DNA from 4 places in the Sphingobacterium paramultivorum genome. Region 2 is predicted to be linked to each of the others. Evidence: riboswitches for the same ligand, from Rfam matches in the RefSeq annotation. Region 2 holds a riboswitch; each other region holds the start of a gene.

The links. A riboswitch is a leader RNA that binds a small molecule or an ion and turns the genes downstream of it on or off. The one in region 2 is predicted to bind S-adenosylmethionine.
Region 1: another riboswitch for S-adenosylmethionine. It lies ahead of HS960_RS22400 (methylenetetrahydrofolate reductase); the one in region 2 lies ahead of HS960_RS26240 (5-oxoprolinase).
Region 3: another riboswitch for S-adenosylmethionine. It lies ahead of HS960_RS04225 (O-acetylhomoserine aminocarboxypropyltransferase/cysteine synthase family protein); the one in region 2 lies ahead of HS960_RS26240 (5-oxoprolinase).
Region 4: another riboswitch for S-adenosylmethionine. It lies ahead of HS960_RS00670 (5-oxoprolinase); the one in region 2 lies ahead of HS960_RS26240 (5-oxoprolinase).

The regions. Positions count from the first base shown of each region.
Region 1 covers NZ_CP058555.1:5,370,919-5,375,913, reverse strand. Annotated here, with positions in the region: gene HS960_RS22405 (glycosyltransferase family 117 protein) at 1-1,191, opposite strand, end outside; gene HS960_RS22400 (methylenetetrahydrofolate reductase) at 1,439-2,395, opposite strand; SAM riboswitch class I at 2,466-2,568, opposite strand; gene HS960_RS22395 (hypothetical protein) at 2,787-3,638, opposite strand; gene rimM (ribosome maturation factor RimM) at 3,742-4,266, opposite strand; gene HS960_RS22385 (30S ribosomal protein S16) at 4,386-4,907, opposite strand.
Region 2 covers NZ_CP058555.1:6,323,113-6,328,107, forward strand. Annotated here, with positions in the region: gene HS960_RS26235 (RagB/SusD family nutrient uptake outer membrane protein) at 1-1,217, shown strand, start outside; gene HS960_RS26240 (5-oxoprolinase) at 1,315-1,578, opposite strand; SAM-I-IV-variant riboswitch at 1,645-1,738, opposite strand; gene HS960_RS26245 (DUF3050 domain-containing protein) at 1,949-2,719, shown strand; gene HS960_RS26250 (TolC family protein) at 2,984-4,261, shown strand; gene HS960_RS26255 (HlyD family secretion protein) at 4,261-4,995, shown strand, end outside.
Region 3 covers NZ_CP058555.1:1,036,867-1,041,861, forward strand. Annotated here, with positions in the region: gene HS960_RS04225 (O-acetylhomoserine aminocarboxypropyltransferase/cysteine synthase family protein) at 21-1,331, opposite strand; SAM riboswitch class I at 1,587-1,699, opposite strand; gene HS960_RS04230 (FUSC family protein) at 1,882-3,909, opposite strand; gene HS960_RS04235 (TonB-dependent receptor) at 4,253-4,995, shown strand, end outside.
Region 4 covers NZ_CP058555.1:161,862-166,856, reverse strand. Annotated here, with positions in the region: gene epsC (serine O-acetyltransferase EpsC) at 1-153, opposite strand, end outside; gene HS960_RS00680 (family 2A encapsulin nanocompartment cargo protein cysteine desulfurase) at 234-1,952, opposite strand; gene HS960_RS00675 (family 2A encapsulin nanocompartment shell protein) at 1,976-2,899, opposite strand; gene HS960_RS00670 (5-oxoprolinase) at 3,088-3,351, opposite strand; SAM-I-IV-variant riboswitch at 3,386-3,479, opposite strand; gene HS960_RS00665 (YeiH family protein) at 3,706-4,962, opposite strand.

The DNA of each region.
Region 1 (4,995 bases), 950 kb from region 2:
TTGATGGGCTCCATCTTGACTATATATGCGGGGAAAGAAAGTTTCCTTATCAAACGTATACTTATCGACCTGACTAAAAGGAATATAACCTGATTCATCTTTGCGATAACCGGTTTTACTCTCGACACCAACGACCTGTGAATCATAATTGGGTCCTTTGAGTAAAGGTTCCCGGATATATTGCTCCCGGCTCAGATAACCCAAAAAAGAAAACACATTGTCTGGCGCATTATTGTTTAACGAGGGATTCGCTTTTCCACGGATCAAAACCATGGTATAGGAGCTATACCCAAATAGAATAAAACAAAAGACCAGTAGTCCGGTATGGAGTGTATATTGCTGCTTTTTATAAGAATAATATAGGCCATAAATGAGGAAGCCCCCCAACAGCAGACACATGAAGAAGATGCCTGAGCCAAAGCCCAAACCTAGCGAGTTTACAAATAAGAGATCCACTTTAGCAGCTAGACCGACCAACCATTGAATAATTCCCCACAAAACGGCCCCCAAGATCAGCACTCCTACCAGGAAAGCTTTTACTGTACCTTTCGCATTAACCTGTCCTGCTCTTCTGAAATAGACAACCATCGCTATAGCCGGGATTGCCAACAGATTTAATAGGTGCACTCCGATTGAAAGGCCCATAACAAAAGCAATAAAAACCAGCCAACGATCGCTACCTTCTTCATCTGCACGCACTTCCCACTTTAAAATTGCCCAAAAAACAATCGCTGTACACAATGAAGACATCGCATATACCTCAGATTCAACAGCCGAATACCAGAATGAATCACTGAAGCAGAAAGCCATTGCACCAACTAAACCCGCAGCAAAAATTTGGAAATAATTCGATAATTGAACTTTCTCTTGCCTGTTGAGTATCCTTTTGGCAATTGCTGTTATCGTCCAGAATAAAAATGTAACAGTAAGCCCACTGCAGATTGCGGATCCAATATTCATCCAATAGGCAATTTTACCTGCATTACCAAAAGCCAGGTTGGAAAATATATTCTGAATAAGAAGAAATAATGGTGCTCCCGGTTGGTGTGCCACTTCTAGCTTGTAGGCACAGGCAATAAATTCACCACAATCCCACCAGCTTACCGTCTTTTCAACGGTGGCGATATATACACATGTAGCAATTAGTCCGCAAGCAAAGCCGAGTAGAGAATTTAATCTAGTGTACTTCATAAGGTCAATTTGGTCTATTGTTAAAATCCTTTTTAGCACTTTAAGTTAAAAAGTTATCCTGACTCCAATAAGTTAATTAACACTATTTAACACAAGTATCTGACTATAAACAGGCTACTCAACCCTGAATATAGAGACCGACCTAAACCACACTATCGAAATTATGGACTTATTTCGGGCTTTCACAACTAATATTACAATAAAAAAAGGAAGCTTATTGGCTCCCTTTTCGTATTATTTTTATGAGTTAGGCTAGTTTTTCAACAATTTTCTTTGTTGGACCAGGATTACTCATCGTATAGAAATGTAATACCGGAGCGCCAAATTTAATCAGCTCCTGACATTGTTGCACCAACCACTCCTCACCGACTTGTCTGACGTCGGCATTCGTTTTACATGCTGAAACAGCATCGCTCAGTTCCTCCGGAATATCTAAATGAAATATCCTTGGTAAGGTCACCAACTGCTTTTTCGTTGTCAATGGTTTTAATCCTGGAATAATAGGCACATGGATTCCATTGTCTCTACATTTTGTTACAAACTCTTTGTATTTTTCAACATTAAAGAACATCTGAGTCACAATAAACTCTGCTCCCATATCGACTTTTTGTTTCAGATATTTAAAATCAGTATTGAAATTTGGCGATTCAAAATGCTTTTCGGGATATCCCGCTACTCCGATGCAAAAATCAGTCTTTTCCGATGTGATAATGTCTTCATGCAAATACTTTCCTTTATTCATATCAGTTACCTGTTCCAATAGGTCTGTTGCAAAAGCATGTCCACCATCGCTCGGTATGAAATCGGCATCGCCTTTACGTGCATCTCCCCGCAATACCAAGACGTTATCTATCCCCAGGAAGTTCAAATCGATCAGGGCATTTTCAGTTTCCTCTTTTGTAAAACCACCACATATCAAATGGGGCACCGCATCTACTTTATATTTATTCATGATTGCAGCACATATCGCCACTGTCCCAGGACGTTTACGATAGGAAACGCGTTCCAGTAATCCACTCGCATGCTCTTTATAGATATAATCTTCCCGATGGTAGGTTACGTCGATAAAAGGAGGTTTAAACTCCATCAGTTCATCCATGGTTTTAAAAATACTTTGGATGCCCTGCCCTTTTGCCGGTGGCAATAGCTCAAAAGAAAACAATGTTTTTCCTTTGGCATTCTGGATATGATCGATAATCTTCATTAAAAAACTGTTTTTAGTTTGGTTGGCTTACATCGAAACGCACAAGTCGAGGAATCGTTTATCTACATGTAACTTATCTTTCCCACATGGAGTAGGGTAGAATTTAGCACCTTGAACAATACAGGTTGCTAAGGCTTCAACGGGTCTAGTCCCTCGGCCTTTCTCTATAAGCGTTGCTAATATCGTTTTAAAAAATCAAAAGACAAAAATATTTTTTCGAAAAGGCAAAAATAGCGGCAAAAAGACTGCAATAAATGCGGCTTCAGGTTTATTCCCAGTCAACAACAGGAATTTACGCTCCACCAAAAGTAAAAGACTTAAAAAAACAGATAAAATTAACGATCGAGGATCATCGACAGCGAAGATATTGACTATGCCACAACAGGATTGGCTAAAGATTCGCTGCCAGGGAATTCCGTAGATTTTTGAGATAAAATGTGATCAATAAGAGTCCTGTAACATGGTACTCCTCTTTCGATCCAAATTTAAAACCATCAAATAAATATTGATAGGCGACTAATGCATTTTTTTCGTTGTAAAATAATTCCTTCCAAGAATCGGGAACATCTGCCCATGCCTTGAGCACAATGCCATTCTCAGCATAAATAATGGGTGATTCAACACCATCCATTCGATAATCGTGATGTGTACCAGAACTTGATATGTGTTGGAAATAAGCGATAGAATAATCTACAAAATTCAATGCCCTAGCTTTTATCTCCTTTTCACTTTCTGATTTTACAGGGGCATTTCGCCATAGATTCACTTGGCTATCAAATTTGCTGGGGGTCTCCCGGATAGGGGTTTTATCTAACGCAAAGTTGATATAAAGTCTTTCGCTAGTGGGTATACGTGCTGAGCTAAACTGTGAAAAATCACCTCTCAGCTGAACAAAATCGCTTTTTACCTTAATAATATCTAATGCGAGGCTACCTTTTTTCTCATCGGTCAATTCTAATCGATCGCCGTTGAATCTATACTTACCGAAGAGTAAGATATCATCGATCGCCATGACAAACTTGTCTTTATCATGGAGAGAGAGAAAGGACCGATATATCGTAGGATCATTACCATAGGTATCTGCCTCGACATTTTGGGGTGATTCTCTTTTTACTTTATGATACTCTTCATTTGAATAGCCCAATATCATTTGGTAATTGCCTTCAGGAAAGTCCTTTTTCTTCCCAAAGAAAGCACAAGAAGACAACGAGAATACGAATAGCAGCAGTAATAACGGTTTCAAAATCAATCAATAATTATGGCCAGTAATAATATACAGACCAAGATAAGAAATTACTGCAATAGTTCGTATACTGCTATTTATTTGAATAAGCTCGGGGATATGCTTATTCTTTATAAAGATCCACCAAGCCTTCTGGCAATTCAACTTCAATGATCTCCTCTTCGCCATCGATTCCTAAGATCAAATCATCAGACAACGGGAACATCAGTTCTTTACCGTCCATATTTACCGAGGCGACAAATTGTTGTGGAAATTCCTGGACATCTGTTATTTGCCCCAGTTCACCATGGTTTTCATCAATCACTAAAAAACCGATTAAATCAGTATATCTAAAATCATCTGGATCGCGCTCGGGCATCTTATCATTGGAAAGATATAGCTTTTTACGGACAAGTACTTGAGCCTTATCGATATGATCCACATCCTCAAATGTCACATACGCTGTACTATTTTTTTGAAATTTAATGGTATCAACAAAATAAGGAACAAGCTTTTTGTTCACTTCCACAAAGACAACATCGATATTCAAACTCTCGTATTCCTCGAATTCAAAAAACAGTTGTACTTCTCCTTTAAGACCTCTTGTTTTACTGATGTAACCGATGTAAAAGCTTTGATCAATAGTCATATATTTCGTATTTAGCGATTAGCTGTGAGACATGATTTGGCAAACCATTAGCCTATTGGCTGTTTCAAAAAAAGCCGGCTCAAGATTGAGTCGGCTTTCTCGAATACTTTATGAAAGAATTAACCTTCAGTTTCTTCTGATGCAGGAGCTTCAGTCTCCTCAGCAGCAGTTTCTTCCGCTACAGGAGCATTTTTAGCAGCTACAGCAGCAGCTTTTTCTTCTTTTTTCTTAGCTTCAGCAGCTAAAGCAGCTTTTCTAGTTTCAGCTTTAGTTTGTGCTAAACCATCTTTTTTACCAGTGATTCTTGCATCATTAGCTTCAGTCCAAGCTGTAAATTTAGCTTCAGCAGCAGCTTCATCAAAAGCACCTTTTTTCACACCACCTTGCAAGTGTTTTTTGTAAAGAACACCTTTGTAAGAAAGGATAGCGCGAGCAGTGTCAGTTGGTTGAGCACCTTTATTCATCCAATCCAAAGCTTTTTCAAAATCCAAAACGATAGTTGCTGGATTTGTGTTTGGGTTGTAAGAACCAATACGTTCGATGAATTTACCGTCACGTGGAGCGCGAGAATCCGCTACGACTACGTGGTAAAAAGGACGTCCTTTTTTACCGTGTCTTTGCAATCTGATTTTAGTTGCCATTCTTTAATTTTATTTTATGTATTCAACATATCCCCCGAGCTTCATACTAGAGGGGATGCAAAGATAGTTATTTTTTTTTAATCATCAT
Region 2 (4,995 bases):
TTTATAACGATGCTTATGTGGGAATAGGACGTGCCAATCGCCTGATCGAGAAGCTTCAGGGCTATAACGGCTCCGATATGAACGATGGGGAGAAGAAGAACATGGAAGCCGAAGCCCGCTTTATCCGTGCTTTTGTTTACTTCCAATTGTACAGTATTTATGGTGAGGTGCCGCTTGTGCTTACTTCCCTCAGTCTGGAGAATCAGCGTCAGCCAAAGGAAACTGCAGAGAATATTCTAAAACAGATTCGGGCCGATCTGGATTTTGGGATCGCCAACTTAGCGGCTAAACCTTATTTCAATAATGGGGGGCATGCGACCGCAAGTTCAGCAAAAGCCTTGAAAGCACGGGTTTTACTGTTTGCGGCTTATGGCGACAAAGGGGTGCCCGATTTAGCAATTTTGAAAGAGGTAAAAGACTTATGCACCGATGTCATGAAAGAGTATACTCTGAGTACAGCTTTTGAAAATGTCTTTCGCGATGCAACACAGAAGAACAATACCGAGATTATCTTTTCGGTCAATTTTTTGGCACCGAATAATACAGCCCCCTGGGACATGTATTTAGGCGATTGGATTGCTGCTTCACCTTTACAAAACCTGGTGGATACCTATGAATGCAAAGATGGTCTGCCTTATGGTGAATCACCCTTGACTGACCGAGCTAATCCCTTCAAAGATAGGGATCCGCGCTTGAGCAAAACAATTTTCGTGGATCATCCCGACTTTGGCGGCGGTAAGATCCATACACCGTCCAATCCGCGGCCTACAGGTTATGGGGTGTTGAAATTTTTGGATCCGGCCAACTTACCTTTTGGCTTTTCAACATTGAGCCAACAGGATGCGGTTGTACTGCGGTTTGGGGAGGTGTTATTGATGTATGCCGAAGCACAAAATGAAATTGCCGGACCAGATCCATCGGTTTACGATGCCATGAATACCCTGAGGAGCCGCGTTCAGATGCCCGGGTTTCCTGCCGGTTATACCAAGGAAAAAATGCGCGACCGTATCCGCCACGAAAGAAGGGTTGAACTTGCTTTCGAAGGACTACGGCATTACGACCTGATTCGTTGGCATATCGCAGGCGAAGTACTCAATGCGGTCAAAGACAGTAAAGTGCCCTATCATTTTGAAGACAAATTTTACCGCTGGCCATTACCACAAACAGAAATTGAGAAAAGCGCAGGTGTGTTAATTCAGAATCCAAACTATAAATAATAAGATTATCGCCTTCTTTTAAATCGGCAATTTCCTAAACCAACCACAGCAGCGCGCACGAAGTCCTTTCGATGCGCGCTTTTTTTACCGATAACGATTATTGTAAAGGAATCAGGACATTCTGTTCCAAGCGTACAGGGACATGCTTCACCGAGGTAAAACCGTCTTCCTTGGAAATGATGTTGGAAAGATCCAGTCCTCTTTTGGAGAACGTACTGATCAAAGCTGTTCTAAAGGTTGCCTTGGCTGAACCCCAGCCTTGTCCTAAGATGGTGTCATTGTTGAGCTGTATCAGTTCATCTGTTGAGTAATAACTGAATTTTTCCAGTAAGTGTTGGTAAAGATTTGTTGTAGTAGCCATACAATTTAAAAATTTAAAGGATTAAACCATAAACTGTATCCAGATCTTGTTGGGAAAATAATCGTTCTGCGACGTTTATTTTGGTCGAAACCCGTATTAATTTACCACCGCGGTGCCTGCACTCGGTTGGTATTGCATCATGCAATTCTGAATACTCTACAAATATAGTAGATTATTTTTTATAATAAAAAATATTTTTGTTTTTAAGGGTAAATGAACGTTAGCAACAGGAATAGGGAGGTCAAAAGCGAGGCGCGTTGTTGGCTGTGATTTGGTTATGAAGCGGATAGCTGGGCGAAAAATTTATCATGTTACTGTAATCTCATCGAAAATACTTTTAAAAATAGAGATAAGACAATACTTTTGCGCCATGAATAGAATTGCGGAAATTAACGAATACATTGCTGCCGAACGCGAGGTATTATTGCAACACCCTTTGTATCGTAAGATCAAAACGATCAAGAATCTACGTTCTTTTACAGAAGGGCATGTGTACGCTGTATGGGATTTTATGTCTTTACTAAAAGCTTTACAGATTAAATTGACCTGTACGACTTTACCTTGGTTTGCGAGTGAGAATCCATCAACACGCTATCTAATCAACGAAATTGTATTGGCTGAGGAGTCGGATGAATATATTGATGGCCGCCGTTTGAGCCATTTTGAGATGTATCTGGACGCCATGGATGCCATGGGTGCCGACCTTCATCTGGTCAACAAATTTATTGCTCACGCCAAAAAATCGAGTAACATATTCGATGTCATTGCAACGACCACATTGGACAAGCGGATCAAAGACTTTTTGAATTTTACATTCGAAGTGATTGCTGAGGGCGAGGTGCATAAAATTGCTGCTGCATTTACATTTGGACGCGAAGATCTTATCCCGGGAATGTTTACCTCTATTTTGGAAGAAATTAAAACAAATTTCCCTACAGCCAATCTGGATAGCTTTATCTATTATTTTCAACGTCATATTGACCTTGATGGCGATGAGCACGGGCCTTTGGCGATGCAGATGATCACAGATCTCGGGAAGGACGATGAGGTTAAATGGACAGAAATGAAAGAGATCAGTAAAATTGCGCTACAAAAAAGAATACAGTTGTGGAATGCAATAGAAGATTCCTTATACGGATAATCTATTATTATACCGTCGAGAAAGGCCTTTCAAATCATGATTTGAAAGGCCTTTTTTATGTGCTGTAAAAAAGGATATTGCAAGGGCTTCTTGGCAGATATTGGTCTTTTTGTTTGAATTGATGAAAAAATGTCTTTTTTCCATAACATATTGGCGTTTGTGAAGAAATCCAAGTTCCAATAAGTGTCTAAGTTTGCTACGCAAAAAAATTACATAGCACACGTGAACTTTTTTCCTCCCTATTGGGCAAAAGGAATACTAACCATGGGATTGTTAGTATTCGCTATTTCGGACACCTTCGCCCTCGATTCTTTGCGCATGTCCCTGAAAGACATGATCGACAAAGCGCTACAGAACAGTAAATACATCGAGCAGTCCTATTTGCAGCTCAAAGAAACTGAGGTGGCAGTACAGCAGCAACGCATGGAGTTGCTACCCAAAATTTCCGCCAGAGCTTCTGCTAGTTATGCGAGTAATATGCCTGTGTATGACCAGGGGCTTTTAAATAAACCTTCCCAGCATGATATCATTCATTACTTGTACGATAGCGGCCTGGATTTTTATCTGAACCTCTACAATGGGCATCGGGACCTAATGAAAATTGAGTCCAAAAAATTGGAAAATGAGCTGGCCAGAATCGATTGGAAGAATGCCGCAGCGCAGACGAAATTGGAGGTTTGCAATCTTTTTTTGGATTTGGAACTGTCGTATAGTAACCGATCTTTAATCGAGCAGGATATTGCTGATCAACGGGTACAGCTCAAAGAGATTGAACATCTGTATAAGGCGGGCGTGGTATTACACAGTGACGTCTTGCGTATTTCGTTGGAGCTTTCGAAGCGGGAACTGTTGCTCGTGCAGATCGGTCATGATATTCAGGCTGCAAATCAGAAGCTGCAGCTAATTGGCGGTATTACAGCAGAGATTATCCCCTTGACCGAGCCTTTTAAAGTGGAAAGCCCCAGCTATGAAGCGCTTGTTGCCGAAGCGCGAAGCCATGCTTTTTCCCTCCTAAAATCCGAACAGGAAGTGGTTTTGAAGAAGTTGTCGGTCAAACAGGCACGATCAAATTATCTTCCTGAGTTGGGGTTGACCAGTACATTCACCTTTGCCAATCCACAGGTCTTCTTGTATCCCTATAATCCCAGCTGGTATAATCTGAGTATCACAGGACTCAAATTAAACATACCGATCTCGGCTATCTATCTCAATAAAAACGTGGTGCGCGGAGCACAGATCGCATTGGATCGACAAGAGGTAAAACACCATCATGAAGAGGAGATTCTGGAAAATCAGCTGTTACAGGCCCTGTTGGATTATCAATTGGCTATTAAGCAGCAGGAGGTCTGTCAAAACAATAAGGCGTTGGCGCAGGAAAATGCACGAATTATAAAAAACAGGTATTTTAAATCATCGGCTTTGATTACAGATCTCTTAGATGCAGATATGCAATACCTAAAAACACTTTTTGATCTTGAAACCGCACATATTGCGATACAAAAACATTATTATTTTATCGAATTTTTGAAGGGTACTATCTAATGAAACCTAAATCACGAAGAACAGTTGTGGAGGCACAACTCACTCGAATTACCAACTGGTTGGCCGGAATTGTCTTGTTGGCCTTGTTGTTATGGGGCGCTCAAGCATTATGGATGCGACTGCGGTATACCTACACAAATGATGCACAGGTAACACAGTATATCAATCCCATTGTTTCTCGGGTAGGAGGATATGTGGTTTCTGTGCATTATCACGATCATCAATTGGTTAAACGGGGTGATACCTTGTTGCTTATAGATAATAAGGAATATAAATATGAGGCTGATCAGGTAGCGGCATCCGTCAATAAGGAAGCTGCAGAGATCAATGTTCTTCATAGTCAAAAGGAAATTCTCCAGGCGGAACATGAATCTTTACGGACCTCAATTGCTGCCGGGGAGGCTCGGGTAACCAAGCAACAGTTGGAATATGATCGATATAGTTATTTGTTTCAGGAAAAGTCTGCAACGGCACAGCAGCTGGAGGATGTAAAAGCGACGTTGGATGTGTATAAGAGTGAACTGGCTTCGTTAAAGCATAAATTACAGGCTTCACAGGAACGTGTGCATGATGTGGATATGAAAAAAGGTGTGGTCGATGCCGAACGTGTTCGTTTGACGGCAGCTGTCGGCCGCAAACGCCTTGATGTCGGTTATACCGTTATTCGCGCACCTTACGATGGGCAGATTGGCAAACGTACGATTGAAAAAGGTCAAATGATAAGTGCTGGCGAA
Region 3 (4,995 bases), 1.1 Mb from region 2:
TTTAAGCCGAAAAAATCTGATTATTTAATTTTATCAAAAGCTTGTTGTAAATCAGCTTTGATGTCATCAATATGTTCTATTCCTACAGAAAGACGTAATAAACCTTTGAACACTCCAGCATTGGCTTGATCTTCATCACTCAATTGTTGGTGAGTAGTCGCTGCTGGATGGATAATCAATGACTTCGTATCACCGACGTTGGCCAAGTGACTGATCAATTCTAAGCTGTCGATAAAGCTATTGGCCTTTTGTGCTGCGTCACCTTTGAGCTGGAAAGAAAGCACTGCACCATAGCCATTTTTAAGGTATTTTTGTGCGTTAGCGAAGCTCGGAGAACTTTTTAAGCCCGGATAGTTTACTTTTTCTACCTGTGGATGCGCCTCAAGCCATTTAGCTACCTCTAAAGTGTTGTCTACATGGCGTTGCACCCGTAAAGACAGGGTTTCAAGCCCTTGTAATAATAAGAATGAATTGAAAGGGGAGAGTGCTGGCCCGAAATCTCGAAGCCCTTCCACACGTGCCCGAATGGCAAATTGAATATTTCCAAACGGTCCGCCTTCACCGAAAACTTCGGAAAAAACTAAGCCATGATAACCTTCAGATGGTTCGGAAAATTGAGGGTATTTTCCGTTGCCCCAATTGTAGTTTCCGCCGTCGACGATGACACCGCCAATGCTTGTACCATGTCCACCGATCCATTTAGTAGCCGATTCAACAACAACATTCGCACCATACTCCAAAGGTTTAAATAAATAACCTCCAGCTCCAAAAGTATTATCGACGATTAATGGTAAGTCATATTTTTTTGCTACGGCAGCAATTTTCTCAAAGTCTGGAATATTGAAACTTGGGTTTCCAATTGTTTCAACATAGATGGCCTTTGTTTTATCATCAATGAGGGCTTCAATTTTATCTGCCTCGGCGTCCGTTGCAAAACGAGCTTCGATGCCCAGGCGTTTAAAAGAAACTTTAAACTGGTTAAATGTACCGCCGTATAAGTTGGATCCGGCAACAAAATTGTCACCACTTTCCAAGATATTATTTAATGCAATAAACTGTGCCGCCTGGCCAGATGCAACAGCAACAGCAGCGACTCCACCTTCCAGTGCCGCAATACGTTGTTCGAAAACATCCGTAGTAGGGTTCATAATCCGTGTATAGATATTGCCGAACTGCTTTAATGCAAATAAGTTTGCGCCGTGTTCGGCATTTTCAAATACAAAAGATGTTGTTTGATATATAGGAACTGCTCTAGATCCCGTAGTAGGATCAGCGACTTGGCCAGCGTGAACCTGAAGAGTTTCGAATTTTAAATTTTTGTTTGAAGACATAATATATCAGATTTTAAGGGTTCAAAAAGAAATTGCTAAGTAAAAAGAGAAGCATACACACCTCGTTGAAGGGTCTGTTAAATCTTTATCCAAGAAAAAGGAAATGATTTTTAACAAGCATGGAAGTGCATATGCATACGCATTCGCATCAATACAGTTGTACGATGACTTACACTTTCGCTTATCGTGTGGTTCACTTGTGTTGAACCTGAATTTTTAATGGACTTCAGTAGTTTAATAATCATTGTCTTATGTCATTTATATGCTCCAAAACGATATTGTTTTGGACAGGAATTGGCACCTTTTCAAACAAATTGAAGGTTGCCAGTGGGTCATTGAGCCAGTCTCTCGCCACTTCTTTATAAATCAAGACCTACTGATTAAGGGAGGTGTTGATTAGAAATCTTCTTTCGAAGACGACACAAATATAAACTCTTTTTTTATTAAAGCAAAAGAAAAGCTATTTTTTAGTTAAAGGAATTTTAAATAACATACCGATCGGGATCGCATATCGTCGGATGAAACCGGATAAATAACTGTCAATCGGGTATTATGATTTCTTTAAGTTGATCCGTTCCGCAATTTGATTTAAATCTGTTAAAAGAGGTTTAAGTGCATCAATTCTACTATGGATATCATACGCTAGGTGGCGATTCGTCTTTTTGCTTAACGATAGTGAAAGACCCACCAAATGGGAGTTGACCTGATAAGAGAGTGCTTGAAAATGGTGGATATGTGACCAATCCATCCATTTATGCTCGGGTTCTTTTTTCATTTGATTGATAGCGTCTGAAAATAGCGCCATGGCAGTCTGCGCTTTTTTGCGAGCCAGTCGTATATCAAAAGAACTTTGTTTCTCTTCCGACAGACGGTTATTGATGGTTTGGAAATAATGCTCGTTGTAAAGGGATACCTCTTTTGCCAGCTGAACCATGCCTGTGCTCTGGCGTACGGGGATCAAGAAATAACCTGCTATAGCCAAGAATGCTCCAATGAGTGTGAAAAGTATTCGGCTGCCTAAAATGAGATTGATATTGCCTTCAAACAAATTGAGCGCAATCACAATTCCCAAGGTAATAAAGATGACACTGACCATATAATTAGATCGGTTGAACAAAAAGAATCCGAAAAGACCTAATGCAGCTATGGTAAGGAGAGCTGGGAGAAAATGAATAGAAATTAAGCAGAATATACCAACTATTATACCCGAGAATGTGCCTACAATACGCTCTATATTACGCTTTTTTGTCATTGAAAATGCTGGTCTGGCAACAATAGCGATCGTCAGTAAGATCCAATAGGTATATTTAAAATCCAAAAATAAAATACCGATCAATGCGCCTGTTCCAAAAAGAAGAGCCATCCGAACTGCAAATCGAAAAAGCGGGTTATTCAGATGGAGTTTACTTTTTAGATCAGCAAGATTGCGCAAAGGTCGATTGATAAATTGCTGGTACTCACTGCTGTCAATCTTATCCTGAATTTCCTGATTTTGATAAAAAGCTACCTGAATTCGGCTGAGTACTTCAATAATTGCTTCGATGTTGCTTATGATCGAACATAATATACTTTTTGCTTGACCGGTCTGCTGTTCTTGAATTTCTTTTAAATCCTGTAAGAGGGCATTAATTTTAAAGTTATTGTGATATAATTGATGCGCATACCGAAACCTCTTGTTAGGTTGTGAAAAGCTATCAATTTCTAAAGCTAATAATTTGATTGTGTGACGAATTAAAGGGAGGCTGCCCGTGTCTGCAAGATTTTTGCGAATCGCATCATAGTCGTGATCAAGTGCAATAATTAACTCATGAAGGTCAATTAACCCATAAACCTGACTGAGCCAATAATTGCTTTTATGCCACTGTTGACTTATGATTTTTTTTTCTCGAAAAAGAAGAGACCTGATTTGTTCCTGTTGTTCGCTGATCAGGCCATGAATTTTGCCTACGCGACTGTACGTTATATTCAAAGGAATATTGGGATCGTAAGACTGTGATCGTATCAATAGAAATTGGGACAATCCATGAAAACCATTGGCCATCGCATGTTTTAGCGAGCGATAAGGTTGTATATAGGCTTGTAAAAGGCTAAAAAAGTAGTATATAATGGAACCTGTTGTAATCTGTAAACTAACCGCAAAAGGGTGTTGCGGGGCCATTCCGATCACAAAACTCATGAGAATCAATGTCATGTTTCCAATTGCAGCATAGCGAGCCCCAAAAATACCGTATAACGTACATATAAAACCGGCCGCTGCTAGCAGTATAACCAAGGGCCAATGATACGGAAATACAATCGCTGTAAACAATGATGCAACAAAGAAGGTGGGAATACATACGAGAGCAGAAGAAAGTTTATCTTTTCTGTTTCCAGGAGGATCTGTGAGTGTTGTTAACAACGATCCGACACCGATTCCAATAGCCGTGCTCGCTTGCGCTCCCAATAAGTAGATCGCCAAACTTGGCAAGATGCTGATGGAAACATTACGTAATGCGTCTCCAGAATGCTCGCCATGCATAAATCGTATCATAAGGATATAAATACGGTAGAATCTTTTCTTCAATGATACAGTGCTCATTAATCAGTTTACTAATTTTCTATGTAAAAATACAAATATTATGCTTAATATTTTTTGTATACAATTTATTTGTTTTGATTTTTGTTGATTTTTTGAATTTTTATTTTGATTCGATGTGCTTTTCTTGCGCTGTGCTTTTTGGAGATTCAAGATTAGCTGGGATGATTTTATCGGCTTTAGCATCGATCAGCGAATGACATGGTTTACCGATGTTATTTGGTTGTCTACCGAGTGAATCGGACGATCTATCTATTTCTACTAGTCAACGTGTAATGAATACACGAGGTTTGTTGTCATTATTATGAAGTTGACTATCCAATCGATAGCCTTAAGAAATTACATTATGAAACCACAAAAAATTAAATTGCTCTTATTTTCTCTTGTTTTATTCCTGTTTTCTATTGCCGGACCCGTTTCAGCACAGTCTGACGGGGGAAAATTACGTACAGTCGTTGTTGGACAAGACAATCAGCCTATTGTGGCTGCAAATATTTCATTGTTTCGTAAGCCCAATGATATCTTGTTAAAAGGAACTTTATCCAACGAAAATGGAGAAATTGTGTTGTCTGCGATACCCGAAGGGAAGTACAGCCTACAGGTGTCCACGGTGGGTTATGCTATTTATCGTTCTGCTGAAATGGTCGTGAGTGCGGGTGATCTCAAGGTACTGGATACGATTCGTTTACAGGTGGAAAGTAAAGTGCTGAGTGAGGCACAGGTGATCGGTAAGAAACCATTGATTGAAAGTCACCTTGATAAAGTTGTCCTCAATGTTGAAAACAGTATTTTGGCAACAGGGAATAACGCATTGGAACTCCTGCAAAAGGTTCCAGGGGTAACTTTAGACAATAAAAAGATCAATCTACGTGGAAAAAGTAATGTGATTATCATGATTGATGGTAAGCCTACTTATCTTTCTGCAGATGAAGTATCGCGATTATTGGAAAATACAGCTTCCAATGCAATAGCATCGATCGAAGTACTCACCAATCCACCCGCAAAATACGATGCAGCAGGGAATGCAGGAATTATTAATATTAAGACAAAGAAGAATACGCAATTTGGAAGTAATGTTAGTTTAAACCT
Region 4 (4,995 bases), 270 kb from region 2:
TTTAACGGCCTCTACCGTAAGCAGCTTTTTCGAATTACGTTCTGGAAACATAAGCCGAAATACATCTCTTGCCCATTCCCAGATACGAACGTTGCTGGGCATATCATGCGCAGCCTGTTGTCTGGCAAATAAAGTGCTATAAAATTTTTCCATTTCTTCTTTTTTATACTGATATCCTGAAAAAAAGCTGGCAGCTAAACGATCCCCCTAACCGCCAGCTGCCATACTTTTAATTAGTAAAATCGTTTGTTTCGACTGACCAATCTCTCCACCGTCAACGCGAGGAGATCGATCTCCTGATGTGTATTGTAGAAGGCAAGGGAGGGTCTTACCGACGAGTCATACCCCAGTCTCCTCAGGATTGGCTGTGCACAGTGATGACCTGTCCGAACGGCTATACCGACTTCATTCAATGCCTGACCGACTTCGCTGTTGCTGTATCCTGAAAGGGTAAAGGAAAGTACACTGGTTTTTTCTGTCGCTGTACCGATCAAAGTAACCCCGGCGATCTGTTTCAACGAACGGGTCGCATAATCCAATAGATCATGCTCGTAGTGATAGATGTTATCAATGCCGATAGCCTGCACATATCGGATTGCAGCCCCCAGGCCAACAGCATCGGCAATATTGCCAGTACCGGCTTCAAAACGATTGGGCACAGCATGAAATTCTGTTTTTTCAAAAGAGACATCTCGGATCATGTTTCCTCCGCTTTGGTAAGGCTGGGTATTGTTTAGGATGTCTTCTTTGCCATAGAGCACGCCGATTCCTGTCGGGCCAAATATTTTATGTCCAGAAAACACAAAGAAATCGGGATTTAGGTATTGGAGATCTATCGCGATATGGGAGACCGACTGAGCCCCGTCCAACAGTACTTTGGCCCCTACACGATGTGCCGAATCAATAATGGCTTTTGCCGGTGTTATTGTACCCAGTGCATTACTGACATGAGTAAAAGAGACTAATTTCGTCCGAGAACTGAGCAGTTTGCTATACTCATCAAAAAGCAAATTTCCCTGCTCATCAACAGGGATTACCCGGATCTTAAAACCTTTCTTTTGACTCAATTGCTGCCAGGGAACTATATTGGCATGATGTTCCAGATAGCTAATTATAATCTCATCATCTGGGCCTAAATGCTGGTCTCCCCAACTATTGGCAACAAGGTTGATAGATTCGGTCGTGCCACGCGTAAATATAATTTCATTGGGTGAACTTGCATTTAGAAAGTTTTTAATGACATTTCGCGATTCTTCGTACGCATCTGTAGCACGTGCAGCAAGTTCATGTGCAGCACGGTGTATATTGGAATTTTCAGTCTTATAAAAGCGCGATATCCTATCGATAACCACTTGTGGTTTTTGAGTCGTCGCGGCATTGTCCAGCCAAACAAGTGGCCTTCCACCCACAGTTTCTTGCAGAATAGGAAAGTCGCGACGAATTGACTGAACGTCAAAACGGGGTTTCAACGTATCGAAAGGCAAGGAAGACGTATTTTCAAAGGCAGCCCCCGACTTTATGAAATAGAATGAATTGGCACTATCGGCCAGTGGTATCTGGGCAGTATGTTTAAAACCACTTAATTGCTGCAATGCTCCTCTTAGTGTGTCAAGTGGCTTTTCATGCGTTTCTGCAAAGGGTAATTTATTGACCTGTGGTTCTATATCAACACCCGTAGCAGGAGGAAGAACTGGGTTGTAAATACCTGGCTGCCTGCCATTCCCAGCTACAGGGATAGTAGCATTTCCCCTATGAAAACTTGGATCATGAAAACCGATCGCTGGATCTTCTAACCGGAATTCTCTCAGTTCAGGATTAGAGCCCGGTTTTTCAGCATGGATTTCATGTCGGGGAAGATCCCGAGATACGAGGTTTTCCGTTGGAACTGCCTTAAAATACTTATTTGCTTCTTCCGTTAGAAATCTTTCGAAATCAATATCTAAATGAGACATAGTAAAATTTTTTAAGGAATGATTTATTTATAATTGTAGCTGTGGTATTGTGTGATGTCAACATCGTCCAATACAGCCACAGCATCGTCTACGAGAATGACCAGTGAACAATATAAAGATATCAGGTAAGAGGCAATGGCTTTATCATTGATTCCAGTAAACTTGATGGATAGGCCCGGCGTTTGTTCACCCGGTAAGTTAGGCTGATAAAGACCGATTACTCCCTGACGTGCTTCTCCTGTGCGGATTAACAGAATTTTGGTCTTCCCATTTACAATAGGCACTTTATCACTGGGAATCAATGGGATGCCGCGCCAGGTTAAAAACTGTGAACCGAAAAGTGACACCGTGGGTGGTGGGACACCACGACGTGTACATTCGCGCCCAAAGGCCGCAATGGTGAGGGGATGAAGCAGAAAAAATCCAGGCTGCTTCCATACCTTTGTGATCAATTCGTCCAGGTCATCGGGTGTAGGAGCTCCAGATCTGGTCTTAATAATCTGTTTGGACGCGACATTGCTCAAGATTCCGTAATCAGTATTGTTGATGAGCTCACTCTCCTGCCTTTCTTTAATTTTCTCAATTGCCAAACGTAACTGTTCACTGATCTGATTATAGGGCTTGCTGTAGAGATCAGAAACCCGCGTATGTACGTCTATCAGTGTATTGACCGCGTTTAAATTATACTCCCGTGGACTTTCGTCATAATCAACAAATGTATGTGGTAAAACACTCTCATCACGTCTGGAACAGTCTACCTGGATACTGTCTTCGCCGACAACTTTGTTTAATCGAAACACGCCCGATTCCACAGGTGTCCATTGCAATAAGTGTACTAGCCATCGGGGTGAGATACTTTCAAGTTGTGGAACGGTTCTGGTGGCAATTGCCAGGTGTCGTGCAGCGACATCGCCCAAGGCGGTCTGTTGTGTTGGTTTTTCACTCATATTGTAAAAGTTTAATGAAATTTGGAATAGATTAAGAACACCTGAAAAAGAGTGTAAATTCGATAGTAGACTCTTTTTTAAAAGAAGGATAGAAAGTCTATCTTAATTTTAGAGCAGACTTTTCAGTCTGCCCCTCATTATTTAGTTTAATAAATCAATTAGAAAGGTCGTAATAAGTACTTTAATTCTTAAGCAATCGGCACAAGCCTATTGTCCTCCAATCTCACCGCAACTTGTTTTACCGATGTAAAACCGTCTTCTCTCGAAACAATACTTGATAGATCAAGACCCTTTTTGGAAAGGGTGCTTAACAGAGCGGCCCGAAATATGGCTTTGGATGATCCCCACCCCCGGCCCGACACCGTATCATTATTAAATTGGATTAATTCGTTAATCGAATAATGAATAAGCGTTTCAGATAAGTGTTCATAAAGACTTTTTGTTGTTGCCATACAATTTAAAAATTTAAAGGGTTAAACTATAAATTGTATTCAGTTTTTTTGGCCGAAACCCATATTATTTAACCACCGTGGTAATTCTACTCGGTTGGTATCGCGCGATGCAATTCTGAATACTCTATAAAGTTAGTAGATTTTATTTAAATATCCATATCTTTTTGAAAATAAAAGTTTTATTTACTTCCCCCGAGTCAATTATTCGTTCTATCCCTCCTATTCTGTTAACCGTTGTATGCATCAAGGGTTATTATTTATGTGCGGAAATATTTTTGAGATAAAAATCAATAGACCACAAGAAATACCCGAGAAACATGAATGCAACAACATGGAAAAAAGTAGCACTAAAATTTACCTAAATAACAGTATGGCGATTACCAATGTGAGCATGATATTGAAAGTCTGTGCGATCAGAAATGCATACAATGGCTTCTTATTATTATGTACAAACAGTTCTTTAAAATTCGTTTCCAGACCTATCGATGTAAAAGCCAGTGCAAACCACAAGCCTTGTATACTTTTTAATTCTGCTTTAACACTATTGATTTGCTCAGCGTTAATTACAAAAGAAAATAGCAAAGATGCAAAGACAAAACCCAGGACAAATTTCGGAAAACGCTCCCAAATAATTTTTAATGTAGGTTTCTCCGCATTTTCTGCACTTTTGGAATGCGAATATGTCCAATAAACACTGATAGCAAAGGCGGCAATGCCAAGTAAGACATTTTGAGAAAATTTTACTATAGTACTAATTTTTAACGCTTCCTCACCTACCAGCGAACCGGAAGCAACGACTGCTCCAGTGGTATCGATACTCCCTCCCAGCCAGGCTCCGGTAACTTCTTGCGATAAGCCCATCCATGCTGCAAAGTAAGGCATTAAAATCATCATGGGGATCGCAGTAATCAAAACAAGAGAAACAACATAAGATAGCTTTTTAGGATCTCCTTTAATGGCTCCAGATGTAGCAATAGCCGCCGATACACCACAAATTGAAACAGCCGACGAAAGCATCAACGCCATTTCCTGATCCACTTTCAATTTCCTACAAAGCCAAAATGCAAAATACCACACTGACAATACAACGACCAAAGCCTGAATAAGCCCTAAAGTTCCAGCTTTTAATATCTCGCCAAATATAACCGTTGTTCCTAATAGCACTAAGCCAATTTTCACATATAATTCTGTAGAAAGTGCTTCTTTGAACCAGGAGGGCAGCTTGAACAAGTTGCTGATCAGCAAACCAATACCCAAGCTAAAAATAACAGCTTCCAGATTATACTCCTTTACCGTACTATTGCCAGCTAAAACCAATGCGAGTATCGTTAATACAAAGATGAAAGGAAAAACGACTAAAAGTGACTTTAACGGTTTTCTTAATAGTACGGCCCCAACAAGAGCAGTAACAAAGACCAACAAAAATTGGACGCCGATCGCCAAAAGATTCTCAGGAGACAGGACTTTTGCAGAAAGATCTGCCGCCGAATTCCACGAAAAACTTGGGCTAGGTACGATGATACCAAAGAGTGCTGAAAAAATTAGAGCTAATCCGAGGATGACGACTGTCCAGTCCTCGCTAATAATGGCTCTTGATTTGGAAGATGACATAATACTATATAGTTAAGTTTTTTTAAATTGACT